2 regions of the Viridibacillus sp. FSL E2-0187 genome follow, and region 2 is predicted to be linked to the other one. Evidence: a T-box and tRNA genes for the amino acid it is inferred to sense, from the RefSeq annotation. Region 2 holds a T-box; the other holds one or more tRNA genes.
The links. The T-box of region 2 lies ahead of proS (proline--tRNA ligase). A T-box ahead of a tRNA ligase gene usually reads a tRNA of that ligase, here a tRNA-Pro.
Positions count from the first base shown of each region.

Region 1: it encodes a tRNA-Pro, which carries the amino acid that the T-box ahead of proS (proline--tRNA ligase) is inferred to sense. The anticodon was not compared.

Region 1 is NZ_JBBOVG010000001.1:438,184-448,423, reverse strand. It holds gene MHH85_RS02180 (hypothetical protein) at 1-906, shown strand, start outside; gene MHH85_RS02175 (dipeptidase) at 966-1,898, opposite strand; gene MHH85_RS02170 (MFS transporter) at 1,944-3,146, opposite strand; gene MHH85_RS02165 (TraR/DksA C4-type zinc finger protein) at 3,364-3,855, opposite strand; gene MHH85_RS02160 (MerR family transcriptional regulator) at 3,944-4,708, opposite strand; tRNA gene MHH85_RS02155 (tRNA-Glu) at 4,968-5,039, opposite strand; tRNA gene MHH85_RS02150 (tRNA-Ser) at 5,044-5,134, opposite strand; tRNA gene MHH85_RS02145 (tRNA-Asn) at 5,140-5,214, opposite strand; tRNA gene MHH85_RS02140 (tRNA-Ile) at 5,225-5,301, opposite strand; tRNA gene MHH85_RS02135 (tRNA-Gly) at 5,309-5,382, opposite strand; tRNA gene MHH85_RS02130 (tRNA-Phe) at 5,387-5,462, opposite strand; tRNA gene MHH85_RS02125 (tRNA-Asp) at 5,492-5,568, opposite strand; tRNA gene MHH85_RS02120 (tRNA-Met) at 5,572-5,648, opposite strand; tRNA gene MHH85_RS02115 (tRNA-Ser) at 5,681-5,773, opposite strand; tRNA gene MHH85_RS02110 (tRNA-Ile) at 5,796-5,872, opposite strand; tRNA gene MHH85_RS02105 (tRNA-Met) at 5,889-5,962, opposite strand; tRNA gene MHH85_RS02100 (tRNA-Ala) at 5,990-6,065, opposite strand; tRNA gene MHH85_RS02095 (tRNA-Pro) at 6,085-6,161, opposite strand; tRNA gene MHH85_RS02090 (tRNA-Arg) at 6,166-6,242, opposite strand; tRNA gene MHH85_RS02085 (tRNA-Leu) at 6,272-6,360, opposite strand; tRNA gene MHH85_RS02080 (tRNA-Gly) at 6,367-6,441, opposite strand; tRNA gene MHH85_RS02075 (tRNA-Leu) at 6,467-6,551, opposite strand; tRNA gene MHH85_RS02070 (tRNA-Lys) at 6,572-6,647, opposite strand; tRNA gene MHH85_RS02065 (tRNA-Thr) at 6,660-6,735, opposite strand; tRNA gene MHH85_RS02060 (tRNA-Val) at 6,754-6,829, opposite strand; rRNA gene rrf (5S ribosomal RNA) at 6,839-6,954, opposite strand; rRNA gene MHH85_RS02050 (23S ribosomal RNA) at 7,088-10,017, opposite strand; rRNA gene MHH85_RS02045 (16S ribosomal RNA) at 10,202-10,240, opposite strand, start outside.
Region 2 is NZ_JBBOVG010000002.1:437,269-447,508, reverse strand. It holds gene MHH85_RS21415 (flotillin family protein) at 1-1,179, opposite strand, end outside; gene MHH85_RS21410 (hypothetical protein) at 1,198-1,731, opposite strand; gene MHH85_RS21405 (DUF47 domain-containing protein) at 1,972-2,592, shown strand; gene MHH85_RS21400 (inorganic phosphate transporter) at 2,607-3,605, shown strand; gene MHH85_RS21395 (MMPL family transporter) at 3,744-5,861, shown strand; gene MHH85_RS21390 (alpha/beta hydrolase) at 5,903-6,508, opposite strand; gene MHH85_RS21385 (hypothetical protein) at 6,537-6,764, opposite strand; gene MHH85_RS21380 (hypothetical protein) at 7,176-7,643, opposite strand; gene MHH85_RS21375 (histidine phosphatase family protein) at 7,690-8,229, opposite strand; T-box leader at 8,311-8,510, shown strand; gene proS (proline--tRNA ligase) at 8,551-9,981, shown strand.

The sequences.
Region 1 (10,240 bases), on a different contig from region 2:
CCACATATCCTTGTAAGCCTTGCAATTGCTTTCTTATGCCTCTTTGTAAGTAATACCAACAATTCACCTGTAATGGCTAGTAATGAAAAGAAGTTAGCCCCCATTCAATTAGATATGGGTGGGATTTCTGTTGCACGGGAAATTTTTGATACTTTAAGCAGCTCAGACTATGTAGTTATGAGTGTGGGAGTAATACCTCATCCTCATACCATAACTATTTCCCTCAAGCTCACTAATGAAGAATTAGAAAAAGAAAATCCAATAGTGACAAAGAAAGTTGAAGAAATTTTGGCAGCCCACTATACTGACGATTATAAAATCAAAATTGAGAAATTCGAAAACGTTCCTCCTAATGAGTTGCCATCTAAAAGTGAAGAAATCCATAAAGAAATGCTTAACCTCTTCCCTATCATTTCAAAAACCATGAAAAAATTCGGATATGATACACCGCCTAGCATAGCATATAACGATATAAAATCTGGAATCCTCATTATAGAATTACCTAATACTGAAAAAAGAAAAAAGACTATAAAGCTAGCTGTGGAAAAGGCTTTAAAGAAGGAAAAGTTTAAAATTAAAAAAGTTGAATTTAAACTGTATAACAAATCGAAAAGACTTCAAGATTATAGATGGAGTCCAATTATTAGCACTATTTCAGATAATCTTATTGGGAAAAGTGATTACATGCTGAAAGGTGTAAGTTATCAAATAAAGAATGGAAAAACCTATATTTCTTTAAACACGGGGTTAGACAAGTCTAAGTCGGAAAATATCACTTATTTAAAAGAGACTTTCAAGAAATTTTTCACATTAGAATCCACTAAAACCCAGATAAAGAAAGATGCTTACGAATTAATCATTTACGGCACAAATAAGCAAATACTAGTGAAAATAACAAAGAATTAACTTCACTGCAAAAAAAACGTAATGACAACCTAGGTCATGACGTTTTTTTATACTTAATTTTATATTTTTTTCACATAAGATAAGAAGTTATTACTCGCGATACCTTTCACTTCATCCTTAGTAAAATGTTCTTGCAATTTCTCTAACAAATTTTGAGTTTGAGATGCATTCTGTAAATTCCCAACAAACTGGTGAATGCCATCAAAATCTGATCCTAACCCTAAATTCTCTACACCAACTACATTTGCTAAATGCACAAAATGTTGAATCAATGCCTGCATTGTAGCAGATTCAGTATGATTGACAATGAACTCTGGATAATAAACAAGATGAATATGACCACCATGTTCTACAAGAGCCTTTGCCTGCTCATCCGTTAAATTACGAGGATGGTCACATAATGCACGTGCATTCGAGTGACTAGCAATAATATGTTTAGCCATCGGTAGTACATCCCAAAATCCTTGCATATTTAAATGTGATACATCTATGAGTATGTCACGTTCATTTAATAATGCCACAACCTCTTTTGCAAAATCTTTCAAACCTAAATTAGGGTCATTTTGTGCACCATAAGCAACAGCATTCTCATTATTCCAAGTGAGGCCAACTAGTTTCACGCCTGCGTCTAATATAGCCTGTAATTTGAATAGATCGGCTCCGATGGCATCACAACCTTCTAATGTTAAAACCGCTCCAATTTCACCTTCTTGTAGCGTTTCTAGTTGATGCCAATCTGTAATATGTACCATCTCCGGATTTGGAGCAAGCACTTGTGTTTGGAATAATTCAATTTGGCGGAGTGCCTCTAAGTATTTTCTCCCTTGAGGTATATCTTCATCTACGAAAATCGCAAAAAATTGCACCTTCACTTTTCCTTGCTTTAAGCGTTCTAAATTTGCTTGTAATTGTGGTGCATTTCTAAAATTAAGTGGTTCTTCGGCTATGGACAATTTCCATAACACATCACAATGCAAATCGATAATATTCATATGTTGTACCCCCATTAGCTATCTTACTGCACATATTATACATGGTTACGATGTTTCAGCATAATATCGCTTGTTTGATTTTTGAAATACTTGTGTACACAATATAACCGATAGTAGCACTGCTATTGCCGAAAATCCTACAGCTACCATTTGTAAAGAAAACCATTCAGCTAGAGCACCGATAATAAAAGTAAATGAAATTTGTATTATACTCAAGAACATTGCTGTAACACTACCAAACCGCCCCATAATTTCTGTTGGCACATTTTTTTGATAGAAAGTATCATATCCTGAGTTGGAGAATGACATAAAGAACCCTAAAAAGATAAATGCTGCAGTTGCTGTCCAAAACCCTACAGAGCTGTAAAATAATAAATAGCCAACTGTGGTCATCAACATACCTACGGCAAAGTATATTTGTAATGATATTTTTTTCACCAACATTGCTGATATTGATGCCCCAATAATTGAACCTATCCCTGTAATGCTAACGATTACTCCATACATTTGATTAGATAATCCTAGGTTTTGCTTAATAAATGTCACCTCTTGTGAATCTAGAGAAAAAGCAATCATTAAAGCAACTTGGAATAATAAATATACTTTTATAAAATAATGATCTTGTTTTATATATGACTTAACAACTTGCCAATCTGCTAACATCATTTTTATAGTAATTGGTTCACGCTTTAATATTGTTTTATCTTCGATATTTGGTAACAGGTAAATACAAAAAGCACAACAAAAGAATGTTATTGCGTTAATCACAACACATATCGTTGTACCAACTGTTACAATTAGTATACCTGCAAGCGCAGGGCCGATTAAAAATGAACCTGAATTCATCATACTCATAATTGAATTAAATCGTCGTCGATCGGTTTCCTTTACAAATTTTGTGATATAAAAAGTAGAGCTGGGCCCAAAAAAGGAACCGGCCATATTTGCAACAAATATGATGGTATAAATTATCCAAATCGACCCCATAAAAGGTACAAGTAGCACAAGTAAACCTCTTATTACATCAGAAAATATCATTAACCTTCTCTTATTCTGCCTATCAATTATGGATCCGGCGAAGAAATTCGTTAGTAACTTTGCAACAGGACCTACAATATAAATACCTGCAACTGCTGCTGCTGATTTGGTCATATCAAGAACCAAGACATTTAACGCGATTATGTAAATCCAATTTCCAAAAAAGGAAACACCAATTCCACTAAGTAATAAAGAATATCTTTTCCACATCCCTATTTTCACCCCTTATTTCAATCATTTGATGAAACTGTAATTCTCCCCTTCAAAATACATTAAAATCTATATATTTCCATTTTACGATTATGGAAACTTAATATGAATATAAATTTCTGAAAAATTCATAAAATAATTTTCTAATTTCACATGGTTGTCATTAATATTGAGCACAACAAAAATGGAACTGTATCTCCACAGTCCCATTTTTACTTTATTCTATTTGATCGCTAGGTGAATCTGAGGAACCGTATGCTTCTACTTCTAGAAAACTGTCCTCATTATCAACAATTGATCTATCATCCTGTATAGGTCGCTCTGTTGAAGCATTTAATAGTTCCTCCTCAACAGGTCTGTCAGTAGGTACCTTATTTTCTGGTACATGCTCGACACATGTCAGTGCTGTTGGAATAGCCTCTAATCGACCGAATGGAATGTCTTCTCCACATTCGCTACATTTTCCATAAGAACCATCATCAATAGCTCGCAACGCAGCCTCAAGTTTTTCAATTTGTTGTCCATTATGTTCACCAATCGCCATTTCTGTTACTTGATCTGTTAAATCAGTTGCTTGATCTGCAGGATGGTTGTCATAATTGGATAACTCTGTTGAATCTGGGGGCTCATGTGTATATTTTCTTCCCTGCAACACAAATAATTCTTGTATCATTTGATTTTTTAAATTTTGATATTTTGTGTTCGTCATTTTATTCCTCCATTAATATAACCTATTTATTATTATTTCCTATATTTTTTAAATCAAACATAAAAAAGAGTACTGCTTTTGCAGTACTCTAATTATTCATTCCAGTATAGATTAATATAGCATCTCTTAAAAGTTGTGCTGTACCAGTTTGCTCTTTATCATAATAGCTCGTGAAACGTTCATCTGCTATATACATTTCTGCAAGTCCTGCATGTGCTTCTTTGCTATACTTTGGCCAATAATACATTAACCATCGCTTATGTGCTTCGGCAGCACGCTGAGCAACATCACTATCAGCTTGACCAGTTTCCATTGCTCGTTTTAATAAACTCATCACTTCTTGCTCCAATGCTTGCACTTTTTCATATTGCTGCTCAGTCATTTGTTGCACTTTATTATTGGATGCATCAACTGTAGCATCTCCGTAATTTTGTCGTATCTCTTCGCCATATTCTTTTTCATTATCTAAAATCATTTTTTCCTTTAAACCTTCAAACTTTTCTTCGTTTGACATTTGAACTCCTCCATTCATAGCTCTGATTGTTTTAGTTACCGTTGTTATCATGACATCTAATTGTTGGCGTTTCTCCATTAATGCCTTATAATGCTCCATTAGGGCATTCTTATAGTCAAAATTCTCGACTGTTATGATCTCTTTAATGACTTCTAACTTAAAGCCTAATTCACGATAAAATAATATTTGCTGTAACAAATCAATCTCTTCTTGCCCATAAATACGATAACCTGAAGAATTTACACGTGCAGGTTTTAACAAGCCAATATCATCATAATAACGCAATGTTCTAGAACTAACTCCTGACAGCTGAGCAAGTTTTTGAATCGTCATTTCCATCTCTTTTCACCTCCATGTTTCTACTATATAGTTTGACGTAACGTTAAGGTCAATAGGATATAATTTAAAAAATCTAAGTACCGGCAAACAGCCTTTACGTAGTATGTTACTTCATATATTTATGATGATTTTTAACTTGCCTAATTATAAAGAACTCTTTTTCATAATCTGCAAAAATTGCTTTAACTCATTAAAAATACGCCTTTTCAAACGCAAAAAAACCATTAGAATCAAATATGATTCTAATGGTTTTTTAGTATGACCCCTACGGGATTCGAACCCGTGTTACCGCCGTGAAAGGGCGGTGTCTTAACCGCTTGACCAAGGGGCCTATATGGCGGAGAAGGAGGGATTTGAACCCTCGCGCCGCTTACGCGACCTACACCCTTAGCAGGGGCGCCTCTTCAGCCACTTGAGTACTTCCCCATATATGGCTCCGAAGGTAGGACTCGAACCTACGACCGTCCGGTTAACAGCCGGATGCTCTACCACTGAGCTACTTCGGAATAATTTTAATGGTGGGCCTAAATGGACTCGAACCATCGACCTCACGCTTATCAGGCGTGCGCTCTAACCAGCTGAGCTATAGGCCCATAAAATTGGAGCGGGTGAAGAGAATCGAACTCTCGACAACAGCTTGGAAGGCTGTGGTTTTACCACTAAACTACACCCGCATCATGGTGGGTCAGGACGGAATCGAACCGCCGACACTTAGAGCTTCAATCTAATGCTCTACCAACTGAGCTACTGACCCATGATGATTAATACAATATTTTTAAAAAATGGCGGTCCGGACGGGACTCGAACCCGCGACCTCCTGCGTGACAGGCAGGCATTCTAACCAACTGAACTACCGGACCATTTGGTTGCGGGGACAGGATTTGAACCTGTGACCTTCGGGTTATGAGCCCGACGAGCTACCGAACTGCTCCACCCCGCGATAATGATATTATGAAATTAACTTTTAAAAAATGGAGGAGGAAGAGGGATTCGAACCCCCGCGCGGTATGACCCGCCTGTCGGTTTTCAAGACCGATCCCTTCAGCCAGACTTGGGTATTCCTCCAAAAAATATAACGTTGTGTAGATGGTGGACCTTGCAGGACTCGAACCTGCGACCGGACGGTTATGAGCCGTCTGCTCTAACCAACTGAGCTAAAGGTCCTTTAGTTTGGTTAGTATGGCGGCAGAGGGGATCGAACCCCCGACCTCACGGGTATGAACCGTACGCTCTAGCCAGCTGAGCTACGCCGCCATGATGGTATTAAATTTAGTAATAAATTGGTGGAGCCTAGCGGGATCGAACCGCTGACCTCCTGCGTGCAAGGCAGGCGCTCTCCCAGCTGAGCTAAGGCCCCATAGGGTTGAAAGTATTAATGGTCGGGAAGACAGGATTCGAACCTGCGACCCCTTGGTCCCAAACCAAGTGCTCTACCAAGCTGAGCTACTTCCCGTTAATGGCGCGCCCGGCAGAAGTCGAATCCACAACCTTCTGATCCGTAGTCAGACGCTCTATCCAATTGAGCTACGGGCGCATTTATATCACTTATATTATATTAAAAGATGGTGCCGAGGACCGGAATCGAACCGGTACGGTAGTCACCTACCGCAGGATTTTAAGTCCTGTGCGTCTGCCAGTTCCGCCACCCCGGCATATTTTGGAGCGGAAGACGAGGTTCGAACTCGCGACCCCCACCTTGGCAAGGTGGTGTTCTACCACTGAACTACTTCCGCAATATGCTGATAAACTTAAAAATTATGGTGCGGGTGAAGGGAGTCGAACCCCCACGCCTTGCGGCGCTAGATCCTAAGTCTAGTGCGTCTGCCAGTTCCGCCACACCCGCATATAATGTTTTTTAAAAAATGGTGAGCCATGTAGGATTCGAACCTACGACCCTCTGATTAAAAGTCAGATGCTCTACCAACTGAGCTAATGGCTCATATGAAATGAATGGTGCCGGCGAAAGGAGTCGAACCCTCGACCTACTGATTACAAGTCAGTTGCTCTACCAACTGAGCTACACCGGCATTGTTTATTTAAAATAATGGTGGAGGATGACGGGATCGAACCGCCGACCCCCTGCTTGTAAGGCAGGTGCTCTCCCAGCTGAGCTAATCCTCCATATTGTTCGCCTAGCAACGTCCTACTCTCACAGGGGGAAACCCCCAACTACCATCGGCGCTAAAGAGCTTAACTTCCGTGTTCGGCATGGGAACGGGTGTGACCTCTTTGCTATCGTCACTAGACTATTTTCTTAAGGACAAGAATTATTATAACATCTTTTTTAAAGTTTAGCAAGTGTTTTTTGCTATTTTAGAAAAGTTTTTTTCTTGTTCTCTCAAAACTGGATAAATTACATTGAAGTTAGTTAAGTAAAATTTGGTTAAGTCCTCGATCTATTAGTATTCGTCAGCTCCGTATGTCGCCACACTTCCACCTCGAACCTATCTACCTCATCGTCTTTGAGGGATCTTACTTACTTGCGTAATGGGAAATCTCATCTTGAGGGGGGCTTCATGCTTAGATGCTTTCAGCACTTATCCCGTCCACACATAGCTACCCAGCGATGCCCTTGGCAGAACAACTGGTACACCAGCGGTGTGTCCATCCCGGTCCTCTCGTACTAAGGACAGCTCCTCTCAAATTTCCTACGCCCACGACGGATAGGGACCGAACTGTCTCACGACGTTCTGAACCCAGCTCGCGTACCGCTTTAATGGGCGAACAGCCCAACCCTTGGGACCGACTACAGCCCCAGGATGCGATGAGCCGACATCGAGGTGCCAAACCTCCCCGTCGATGTGGACTCTTGGGGGAGATAAGCCTGTTATCCCCGGGGTAGCTTTTATCCGTTGAGCGATGGCCCTTCCATGCGGAACCACCGGATCACTAAGCCCGTCTTTCGACCCTGCTCGACTTGTAGGTCTCGCAGTCAAGCTCCCTTATGCCTTTACACTCTACGAATGATTTCCAACCATTCTGAGGGAACCTTTGGGCGCCTCCGTTACTCTTTAGGAGGCGACCGCCCCAGTCAAACTGCCCGCCTGACACTGTCTCCTACCCCGCTAAGGGGCATGGGTTAGAAGTTCAATACATCTAGGGTAGTATCCCACCAACGCCTCCTCCGAAGCTGGCGCTCCGGAATCTCTGGCTCCTACCTATCCTGTACAAGATGTATCAAAATTCAATATCAGGCTACAGTAAAGCTCCACGGGGTCTTTCCGTCCTGTCGCGGGTAACCTGCATCTTCACAGGTACTATAATTTCACCGAGTCTCTCGTTGAGACAGTGCCCAGATCGTTACGCCTTTCGTGCGGGTCGGAACTTACCCGACAAGGAATTTCGCTACCTTAGGACCGTTATAGTTACGGCCGCCGTTTACTGGGGCTTCAATTCGCACCTTCGCTTGCGCTAAGCACTCCTCTTAACCTTCCAGCACCGGGCAGGCGTCAGCCCCTATACGTCACCTTACGGTTTTGCAGAGACCTGTGTTTTTGCTAAACAGTCGCCTGGGCCTATTCACTGCGGCTCTCTCGGGCTTTCACCCTACTAGAGCACCCCTTCTCCCGAAGTTACGGGGTCATTTTGCCGAGTTCCTTAACGAGAGTTCTCTCGCACACCTTAGGATTCTCTCCTCGACTACCTGTGTCGGTTTGCGGTACGGGCACCTTTTACCTCGCTAGAGGCTTTTCTTGGCAGTGTGAAATCAGGAACTCCGGACATACGTCCTCGTCATCACAGCTCAACGTTATAGAAATGGGATTTGCCTCATTTCACGCCTCACTGCTTGAACATGCATAACCAACAGCATGCTTACCCTATCCTACTGCGTCCCCCCATTGCTCAAATGGTAAATAGGTGGTACAGGAATATCAACCTGTTGTCCATCGCCTACGCCTATCGGCCTCGGCTTAGGTCCCGACTAACCCTGAGCGGACGAGCCTTCCTCAGGAAACCTTAGTCATTCGGTGGACGGGATTCTCACCCGTCTTTCGCTACTCATACCGGCATTCTCACTTCTAAGCGCTCCACCAGTCCTTCCGGTCTGACTTCACAGCACTTAGAACGCTCTCCTACCACGGACATCTAAGATGTCCATCCACAGCTTCGGTGAATTGTTTAGCCCCGATACATTTTCGGCGCAGCGTCACTCGACCAGTGAGCTATTACGCACTCTTTAAATGATGGCTGCTTCTGAGCCAACATCCTGGTTGTCTAAGCAACGTCACATCCTTTTCCACTTAACAATTACTTTGGGACCTTAGCTGGTGGTCTGGGCTGTTTCCCTTTTGACTACGGATCTTATCACTCGCAGTCTGACTCCCGTGCATAAATCACTGGCATTCGGAGTTTGTCTGAATTCGGTAATCCGGGATGGACCCCTAGTTCAAACAGTGCTCTACCTCCAGGATTCTCTATCACGAGGCTAGCCCTAAAGCTATTTCGGAGAGAACCAGCTATCTCCAGGTTCGATTGGAATTTCTCCGCTACCCACACCTCATCCCCGCACTTTTCAACGTACGTGGGTTCGGGCCTCCAGTAAGTGTTACCTTACCTTCACCCTGGACATGGGTAGATCACCTGGTTTCGGGTCTACAACCACATACTCATTCGCCCTATTCAGACTCGCTTTCGCTACGGCTCCGTCTTCTAAAACTTAACCTCGCATGTAATCGTAACTCGCCGGTTCATTCTACAAAAGGCACGCTATCACCCATTAACGGGCTCTAACTACTTGTAGGCACATGGTTTCAGGATCTATTTCACTCCCCTTCCGGGGTGCTTTTCACCTTTCCCTCACGGTACTGGTTCACTATCGGTCACTAGGTAGTATTTAGCCTTGGGAGATGGTCCTCCCAGATTCCGACGGAATTTCACGTGTTCCGCCGTACTCAGGATACACTCAAGAGAGAATGAACTTTCAACTACAGGGCTGTTACCTGCTCTGGCGGGCCTTTCCAGACCGCTTCGTTTAACTCATTCCTTTGTAACTCCATATAGAGTGTCCTACAACCCCAAGAGGCAAGCCTCTTGGTTTGGGCTATTCCCGTTTCGCTCGCCGCTACTCAGGGAATCGATTTTTCTTTCTCTTCCTCCAGGTACTTAGATGTTTCAGTTCCCTGGGTCTGCCATCAAGACGCTATGTATTCACGTCAAGATACTGCTCCATTACGAACAGTGGGTTCCCCCATTCGGAAATCTCCGGATCAAAGCTCACTTACAGCTCCCCGAAGCATATCGGTGTTAGTGCCGTCCTTCTTCGGCTCCTAGTGCCAAGGCATCCGCCATGCGCCCTTAATAACTTAACCTAAAAGTTAGTTATTAAGCCTAAAAAACTTAATAATAAAAAATGTGTTACTTAATTTGCTTCAATGTCGTTTTATCCAGTTTTCAAAGAACAAGGTTTTGAAGATCATTTTACAATGAGCCTTCAAAACTGAACGCAAGACGTTAATCGACAGATCCAAGATCTGTTTCCGTAATTATCCTTAGAAAGGAGGTGATCCAGCCGCACCTTCCGATACGGCTACC
Region 2 (10,240 bases):
TGCAAGACCTTTAAGACGGATAATATCTGCTTCGGCTTCACCTTGTGCACGTTCTGAGTCAGCTTTTGCAAGACCATCTAAACGTACTTTTTCTGCATCAGCCTTCGCTCTTGCTTCGATGCTATACTTCTCCGCATCGGCTTGAGCTAATTGTTTCATTTTATCTGCTGCTGCGTTTTGCTCTATTGCATAACGATCCGCGTCAGCTTTCTTCTTCACTTCAGAATCGTATTGTTTCTCACGACGAAGAATCTCTTTTTCTTCTAACTCAATTTGTTTTTGACGTTCGATGATACGAACTTGCATTTCCTGTTCTGTTACTTCTTGTTTTGCTTTAGCTGATTCTAGCTCATATGCTTGGTCAGCACGGGCTTTAGCAACATCTTGCTCGCGACGGAATTCAGCTACTTTTAATTGGTTTTCTTTTTCTGCTTCTGCAATCTCAGTAGCACGTTCAAGCTCTGCTTTTTGTGCTTCTTTATCTGATTCAGCACGTTTAATACGTGTTTCCTTTTCTGCCTCTGCTGTTGCAATGTCAGCATCACGTCTTACTTGTGCGATTCTTGGCTTCCCTAATGAATCAAGGTAACCGTTTTTATCACGTACATCCTTAATTGTAAATGAAACGATGATCAAACCCATTTTAGCTAAATCTTGTGATGCAACACGTTGAACTTCTTGTGAGAATTTATCGCGATTTTTATAAATTTCTTCAACTGTCATAGAACCTAAGATAGAACGTAGATGACCTTCTAAAACTTCCTTCGCCTCATTTTCACGTTCTTCTTTAGGTTTTCCTAAGAACTGCTCTGCTGCTGTCGCAATTTCAGAAATAGAACCGCCGATTTTAATGATTGCAATACCATCCGCCATTACTGGAACACCTTGCTCTGTATATACTTCAGGTGTTGTGACTTCTAGTTTGCTAGATAATAAGCTTAATGGTTCTGCTTGCTGGAATACAGGAAGTACGAATGTACCACCACCACGGATAATTTTAATTCGATTACCTGATTCGTCTGTATGTACGTTTTTTGAGCCTAAGTAACTCCCGGTTACGATTAGCGCTTCATCTGGACCTGCTGTTCGGTATTTAGTAACATAAACACCAATAATAGCTAATAACACAAAAGCTACAATTCCTATTACGACTAATAATCCTATATTTCCAAAATCCATTTCATTTCCCCCTTTTATCTATCTTGAAAACATCGGCTCATATGCTCTGACATAGACCGTGCCTTCTTTTACTTCTACTATAAGGACCTGTTGGTTATACTCAATTTCTTCATTATCAAATCCGACAGCACGTTTTGAAATTAAACCATTTACAGTTTCAATAACAACTTCACCAAACCCATCAACAGGAATAGGTACGATTACCTTACCAATTTGCCCTGCCAATGACTCATCTGTATACGCCATTGATACTTCTGCTGATTTTAATGGTAATAAGATAAAGAAATAGAGTAATACACTTAATACGGTAGAGATAATTGTTGCAAATGCGATGATCACGATACTAGAAAATGACGTTAAACTTTCAAAGATGAAACCAATTGCTGCAAAGAATGTTAGAAAAGAAAGAATAACCGCTGGATTAAAAAACGGAATACCTTCTCCTACACCATCAATGACATCTCCGAAAAATAAAAATAAGACCATGCATACCGCAAGAATTATTAGGGAATATAAATATACTTGTTGGATTGCTATACCAAACAGTTCTATTAGACTCACCTCTCATACTTATGTTATTTTCCTTACAATACGTTATACGGTTAAGCGGAGGGAAAGTTTCATTTTTTTCAAATATTTTACACATTTTATTTAGAATTATTTCTAATATTACGGGAATGTAAATTTTAGTCGAAATTATGTAAATAATGTGGGGATTCTTATTGCATTTTGTTATGATTGTGTAGCGTTAAAAGAGATTGATAAGTTGATATTCAACCTAGGAGGATTCACATGTTTAGCTCAAAAAAACAAGACCCTTTTTTTGCGTCGCTGTTGAAAATTGCAGAATCAGTTAATGAAGCTGTTCATTATGCAAATGATTTTAAAATTACAAGCATCGCAGATTTAAAAGAGCTTAGCGTAACATTAAAACAGTATGAGACCGATGGAGATAAATTAATTCATGAATTAATTTTCATGTTAAACAAATCATTTATGACACCGATCGAACGTGAAGATATTTTGGAATTAGCTGTACGTATGGATGATGTCCTTGATGGCATTGAAGGCTGTATCGCCCACTTCGAAATGTTCTCATTAACAGAGGTAGACGACTATATGCGTGATTTCCTTAAATACATCGTAAAAAGTACAGATGAAATTGTCGCAGCAATGGGACATTTAACAAACAAAAAACTGATCGCTATGCGTGATCATTCCATCCTCATTAAAGACTATGAGCGCAAATGTGATGACGTTCTTCGTACATCAATTAAACAACTATTCTTACATGAAAAAGATCCTATTCGCATAATTCAATTCAAAGATATTTACGAACAACTTGAAGAAGTAGCTGATTACTGCCAAGATGTTGCTAATACTATGGATACAATTATAATGCGTAACGCCTAGGAGATGTAGATATATTGGATACTGTTCTATTTTTAACCATTCTTGTTGTAATTTTCGCACTATTATTCGACTTCATTAATGGTTTTCACGATACTGCAAATGCCATCGCAACTGCTGTTTCTACACGTGCATTACCTCCTCGTGTAGCTGTCTTAATGGCCGCAACTATGAACTTTATAGGTGCAATAACATTTACAGGGGTAGCAAAAGCATTGGCCAAAGATATCGTTGACCCTTTTGCAATTGATAACGGGGTTGTCATTATTTTAGCCGCTTTGTTATCCGCAATTATTTGGAACTTAGTAACTTGGTATTATGGTATTCCATCTAGTTCATCGCATGCTCTAATCGGCTCCTTAGCTGGTGCAGCGATTGCTGCTGCAGGTTTTGCTGTATTGAACTATGAAGGATTTATCAAAATTATTAAAGCATTAATCTACTCGCCATTTATTGCTATCGTAGCTGGTTTTATCATGATGTCCATTTTCAAAGTGTTATTCAAAGACTTAAACTTATACCGTACTAATAAAGGATTCCGTAGACTACAGATTTTCACTGCTGCGGTACAATCTTTTACCCACGGTACAAACGATGCCCAAAAATCAATGGGTATTATTACAATGGCTTTAATCGCTGCTGGATTACAAACTGGTGACGATATTCCAATGTGGGTACGAATTGCAGCTGCAACAGCAATGGGATTAGGTACATCTATTGGTGGATATAAAATTATCAAAACTGTTGGCGGTAAAATCATGAAAATTCGACCTGTTAACGGTGCAGCTGCTGATTTAGCTTCTGCCGCTGTTATTTTCGGAGCTACACAACTTCACTTACCTGTAAGTACAACACATGTTATCTCATCTTCTATTATGGGAGTTGGTTCAGCTCAACGTGTTAAAGGTGTTAAATGGGGCGTAGCAAAGAAAATTGTTCTTACGTGGATTATTACTTTACCAACATCTGCAATAATGGGAGCAGCCATCTTTTTTGTTCTCAACTTATTTATCTAATAATGACCTTAATAGGTTTCCATTCGTTATCGGATGGAAACTTTTTTTATGTAAAAATTTTTGACTGTTTAACGACAAAGTAAGACAGTATGCTTTACACTAATCCATAGAGTTATTTAAGAAAGGTGGTACATACATTTGCAAGGTTTATCTCGATTCATAACAAAATATTATAAAATAATCGCAACGATTTGGTGTGCATTGTTCATTATCTTTGCATACTTTGCTATTCAATTACCTGGTCAATTAAAAGGCGATGGTTTTAAAGTTAATGGCGATCATCAAGCGGTTATGAACGAACTAACAGAAGAATTTGGTCTACCTGCTGAAACCATATTTGTCGTATTTGATAATGTCAAAGACGAAGATATTGAAGCTACATTACAGAAAATCGAAAAGGTAAAGGAAATCGATTCTATTCAATCTCCTTTAAAGGACTCGAAACTTCATAAAAAGAATATCTCCTATGCTATTTTAAATTTCGATAATACTATAGAGGATATGGTAATTGTAGTACCGAAGATACGAGATAAAATAAACAATAAACAAGGAATTACTATTACAGGTGGGTCGGTGATTTCATCCGATCTTAATACAGCCAGTCAAAAGGATTTAGCTAACGCAGAAGCAATTGGATTGCCCATCGCAGTACTTGTGTTATTACTAGCATTTGGTAGCGTTGTTGCTTCAATTCTCCCAATTGTAATTGGTATCATTACTGTCGTATCTGCGTTTGGCATACTATCTATGCTGAGTGGACAGTTTGATTTATCAATCTTCATAATGAATATTATTCCTATGCTTGGACTCGCACTCAGCATAGATTTCGCATTATTGTTTATCAATCGTTATCGTGAGGAAAGATTGCACTCTACCATTCAACAAGCTGTGCAAACAACGATTCAAACTGCCGGACGTTCGATTATTTTTTCTGCATTTTGTGTCATGATTGGTCTCGGTGCTATGATTGTTATCCAAGTAGAAATATTCCATAATATCGCACTAGGTGGTACAATTGCAGTTTTCCTAGCAGTTGTTGCTTCATTAACTTTGTTGCCTGCAAGCATATTGTTACTAGGTGATCGCTTAAATAAATGGACGATTATTCGGGTGAAACCGAATAGTGCATCGCGTTGGCGTAGTTTTGCAACACTGGTTATGAAACGTCCCGTGACAATTGCTATTATTTCCTTGATTATCTTAGGAATCGGTATTGTCCCTGTGAAGGATATGAAGCTAACCATTCCAACAATGGATGCTTTACCTACTTCATATGATTCTCGTACTTCTTTTGAGAAACTACAAAAAGAATTTAATTTAGGCAAAAATTCTACAGTTTACTTATTAGCAGAACGTGAAGATGGATGGGATTCCAAAGCTGGTTTAAATGCCATCCTAAAGCTACAAAAAGCATTACAGAATGATGACTTAGTCCTCGATGTGAAGACCATTTTCACGGAATCTAAAATCAATCGCGTAGAGGACTGGCAGCAAAGTATGGAAAACCTTTCTGCTAGCGAACAATTAAAACCCTTAAAAGAAACTTTTATACATGATAAACAGTTATTTATCCCAATTACATTAGATGCTAAAGGAGCTTCTATAAAGGCACAAGATTGGGTGAGAAAGTGGTCAGATAAAGATTTAAACATGAACTTTAAGCTTGGTGGAGAAGCGAAGTTTAATCAAGAGATTTTCGATGAAATTTCAAATAAAATCGTCATAGCTTTATCCATTATTATTGTCTCTACATTCTTTATTTTGATGCTTGCATTCCGTTCTGTGTTAATTCCTATAAAGGCTATTTTAATGAATATTATTGGCTTATCATCAGCTTTCGGAATTCTCGTATATATCTTCCAATACGGAAGTTTCGGAATAGAGGAAGGGACAATTGTATTAATCATACCTGTTATTACATTTTGTCTTGTATTCGGCTTAAGTATGGACTATGAAGTATTCCTTATCTCAAGGATTCAAGAAGAATATGAAAAAGGAGCGAGTAATACACGCGCGACGATTGATGGACTTACTTCTACAAGTAAAATCATTACATCTGCTGCGTTAATTATGATTGTTATTACAGGTGCATTTGCCTTCACAGATGTAATGCCTGTGAAGCAAATAGGTGTAGGCATTGCCATTGCCATTGCTATTGATGCGACAATTATACGTCTAATGCTCGTACCAAGTCTGATGAAATTATTAGGTGACTGGAACTGGTGGATGCCGTTTCAAAAGAAAAATCGCAAATAAAAAAGAGGCAACCTTAATCAGGTTGCCTCTTTTCATATTTATTAAAAGTGATTTGCATACCAAGCTTTTGCTGCTTTTAATTCATCATGTGTTAACTGATGACCATAATCGCTCCAATATACTTCTACTTCTGCCCCCGCTGCTGTTAACAATCCTTCTAAATCTTTAGATTCTTGAGGAGGGCACATATAATCATTTTTACCAGCACCAATCCAAATTGGTAACTGTGGTAATACCGGCACTTCAATATCTCTTCTTGGAACCATTGGATGATGCAAAATAGCACCTTTCACAACTGGCCCATTACGGAATAACAAATTACCCGCAATATTTGCCCCGTTAGAATAGCCAATTGCTACAACATTCTCTCGATTGAAGCTATATCGCTCGGCTGCTTCGTCGATAAATTCAGCCAATTCCTTTGTACGGACCTCTAAATCAGCCATATCAAAAACGCCTTCTGCTAAACGTCTGAAAAAGCGTGGCATACCATTCTCTACTACATTTCCTCGTACACCTAAAAGAGAAGCTGATGGATCAATCTCTTTTGCTAAAGAGATTAAATCATGTTCATTCCCACCAGTACCATGTAGCAACAACAATGTTGGCTTACTATCATCAGTACCTTTAATGAAAATATGTTGCACGGAGAATCCCCCTATCTATATTCTATAATTAATATCTTGAATTCGAGATAATTATAGATTGAACAGTACTAGGAGTCAATGAATATGCTTTGGAACCTTGCGTAGGATGATTCTTATAAAATAGTTGAATTGAAAGGACAATCAATATAACTGCAATTATTACGACAGAAATTAATGCAATAACCGTTTTTTTACCAGACATAAAATTCCCTACTTCCTTTAGCATTCCTTTGCGAGAACTTTCCGATCTCGACATGTATGCCGTTCTCAAAATTACTTTTTTATAATATTTAATAAGATATGTTCAATTTTGATCCTGCGAATCCATATTTTTGATACAGCGCCAGTTGTCCAATGCTAAAGTTACAAGTAGCATTTAGAATTCGGCGATAACCACTTTCTGTCGCTTCACTTATGGCTTACTGAATAAGTGAAATACCAAAGCCATGTCCCTGACATTTTCCGGCTACCGCTATGGTCATTATCTGGATAGTTTTTGTATTATAAATCAACAAAACGACCACCCCCAACACTCATCCGCCATACTCGCGATATAACACTTACCATCGCGAATATTTTGTGCAATCAAGTGCTCAGACGGATCAGCTAGAAACAGCAAGTCCTTTGGTGGTCGCTCATATACCGCAAACAAACGATATTGTTAGCATCATTTTTTAGACGGCTTAAAGCCTTCTGAATATAAATAGTTTTCCGCATCATCACGAGTTCCGAAACTTTCTTCTAAATTGAAGCCATGATAAACATTCCAAAAAGGATCTTCTTCTACTAAAAGAAGTTGGTCATCATTACGGTTACGCCAGCTTTGCTCAATTCTCACTTCAGGAACTACTTCATCAATTTCAGATAAATACATAAGGGCATCTTCAATAATTTCACGAAGCTCTTGCTCAGAGAAATCACGAATATTTACTAAACCACGATCGTCTGCTTTATAACGTAGTAAATCTCCTACGTAAACAAAACCATTACCGTTTGGGTGTAATTTTTCTACCACAATTTTTTTCTCATATTGGCTACCATCAAAGTGATAATTTAATCGTTTCATCGAAATTTCTTTACGAGTTAATTGAGGGAAACTTTCGATGATCGCTTGTTTTTGTTCAAATGTTAACATAATTTACTCCTTTTTCTTTTGCATTCATCCTTTAGTATAGCATTTTTTATATATCAATTCGCTTTATATCAACATCTTGTCCATCTTTGGTCAATAAAAATACATCAGGATTTCTCATAGTTTTCCATCCTGTAAAACCAAATTTCGAATTATATTTTGTAATGAGTAATGATAATAGATTGCCGTGCGAAACAATTGCAGTATCAGTAGTAGATGATTCGAGTAATTCTTTGATTAACTGTTCCATTCGTGCGATTGCTTCTTTGCTTGATTCTCCACCTATGTACCTCAAATTTTCATCGAGAAAAGTTTGTTCCAACTTATCTAACCAATCATCAAAATTTTGTGTACTTAATACGCGTTCAGCTAACCTTTCATCTTGTTCAATTTCTATTTTCATTTTCTTAGAAAATGGTTCTATCGTTTGAATTGCTCTTGTAAAAGGGCTAGAAATAATTCTCTTTATATCGTATTGTTGTAATCTCTCTGCTAATTGTTTAGCCTGCTCAATCCCATCAACGGTTAACGCTGCCTCTACTTCTTGCCCCGAAGCCTTACAATGACGAATAATATAAATTTTCTTCATTAACAACTCCCCCATCTTCTGAATAATATTATATAGTATTGACATACTATTTAGACAATACTATAATCACAAACAACAATAATTAAAACAAAGACAAGGATTAGTAAAGAATAGACTGTTTTTATAGAGAGAGAATTGATTGGTGGAAGATTCTTATTAACAGCTTCTTGAACCTACCTTCGAGTTCGTCATTGAAAAATGATGCGGCGACAGTCGTTAACATGTTTGAGAGTAAAGCTTCGCTTTAAATAAGGGTGGTACCGCCGTAATGGGTCCCTTATTTAAGGCGGAGCTTTTTATTTTAAAGAAGAGGTGTTTATAATGGCAAAACAATTTGTGAAAGACGTAACAGCAATGGATGTGGATTTTGCTCAATGGTATACAGACGTAGTAACAAAAGCTGATTTAATCGATTATTCAAGCGTTCGTGGTTCTATGATTATCCGTCCTTATGGCTATGCATTATGGGACAATATCAAAAATGAACTCGATGCAAAACTAAAAGAAACAGGGCATGAAAATGTCTATATGCCTCTTTTCATACCTGAATCCTTATTACAAAAAGAGAAAGATCACGTTGAAGGATTTGCTCCTGAAGTGGCATGGGTTACGCATGGTGGGGATGAAAAACTACAAGAGCGCTTAGTTATCCGCCCAACATCAGAAACACTATTCTGCGAACACTACGCTAATATTATTCATTCTTATCGTGATCTACCAAAACTTTATAACCAATGGGCTAATGTTGTCCGCTGGGAAAAAACGACACGTCCATTCTTGCGTACACTCGAGTTTTTATGGCAGGAGGGGCATACTGCTCACGCTACTCAAGAAGAAGCGCAAGAAGAAACATTACGTATGTTAAATGTGTATGCTCAAATTTGTGAAGAGTACTTAGCTATTCCTGTATTAAAAGGACAAAAAACTGAGAAAGAAAAATTCGCAGGCGCTGAATCCACTTACACAATCGAAACGCTAATGCATGACGGGAAGGCATTACAATCAGGAACATCACATAACTTTGGAGATGGTTTTGCACGTGCATTTGATATTAAATATCTTGATAAAGAAGGAAAACAACAATTTGTTCATCAAACATCTTGGGGTTTCACAACGCGTATAATAGGAGCACTTATTATGGTTCATGGCGATGATCGTGGCTTAGTCGTTCCTCCACGTATTGCACCAACACAAGTAATGATTGTACCAATAGCTCAACATAAAGAAGGCGTCCTAGATTTTGCTTATGATTTAAAAGAGCGTCTTGGCAAAGTGGCACGAGTTAATATTGATGCTAGCGACAAAAAACCAGGTTGGAAATTCAATGAGTATGAAATGAAAGGTATTCCAGTACGCCTTGAAGTAGGACCAAAAGACATCGAAAATAATCAAGTGGTTCTAGCCCGTCGTGATTCAGGAGAAAAAGTTATCGTGAAACTAGATGAACTAGAAGTAAAATTACCTGAAATGTTAGAAGAAATACAAAATGATTTATACAATAAAGCACTAAATCACCGCGAAGAAAACACATTTACCGTTCAAACATTTGATGCATTCAAAACACAACTTGAAGAAAAACAAGGATTTATCAAAGCCATGTGGTGTGGTGACCAAGCGTGTGAGGATAAGATAAAAGAAGAAACAGGTGCAACTTCCCGATGTATGCCATTCGAACAAGAACATATCTCAGAAGCATGCATCTGTTGCAGCAAACCAGCAGAAAAAATGGTCGTATGGGCCAAGGCATATTAAATGCTGAAGCGGCCCGTCAAGACTCGACAAGCACTGTAACTTTCGAATCGAAAACATCTTTACAGTTTTCGACCGAGAAAGTGAAAGTGACCTCGAGAGTCTGGCCGCTGAAGCTGGATACACCTTAATGCTGATGGCGCTCGTTCAGACTCGACAGGCGTTGGAGGGCTCGAACACAAGACGCTTTTTGTCTTGTGCCGAGAGACCGAAACGACCCGAGAGTCTAGCGCCTGAAGCTGGATACACCTTAATGCTGATG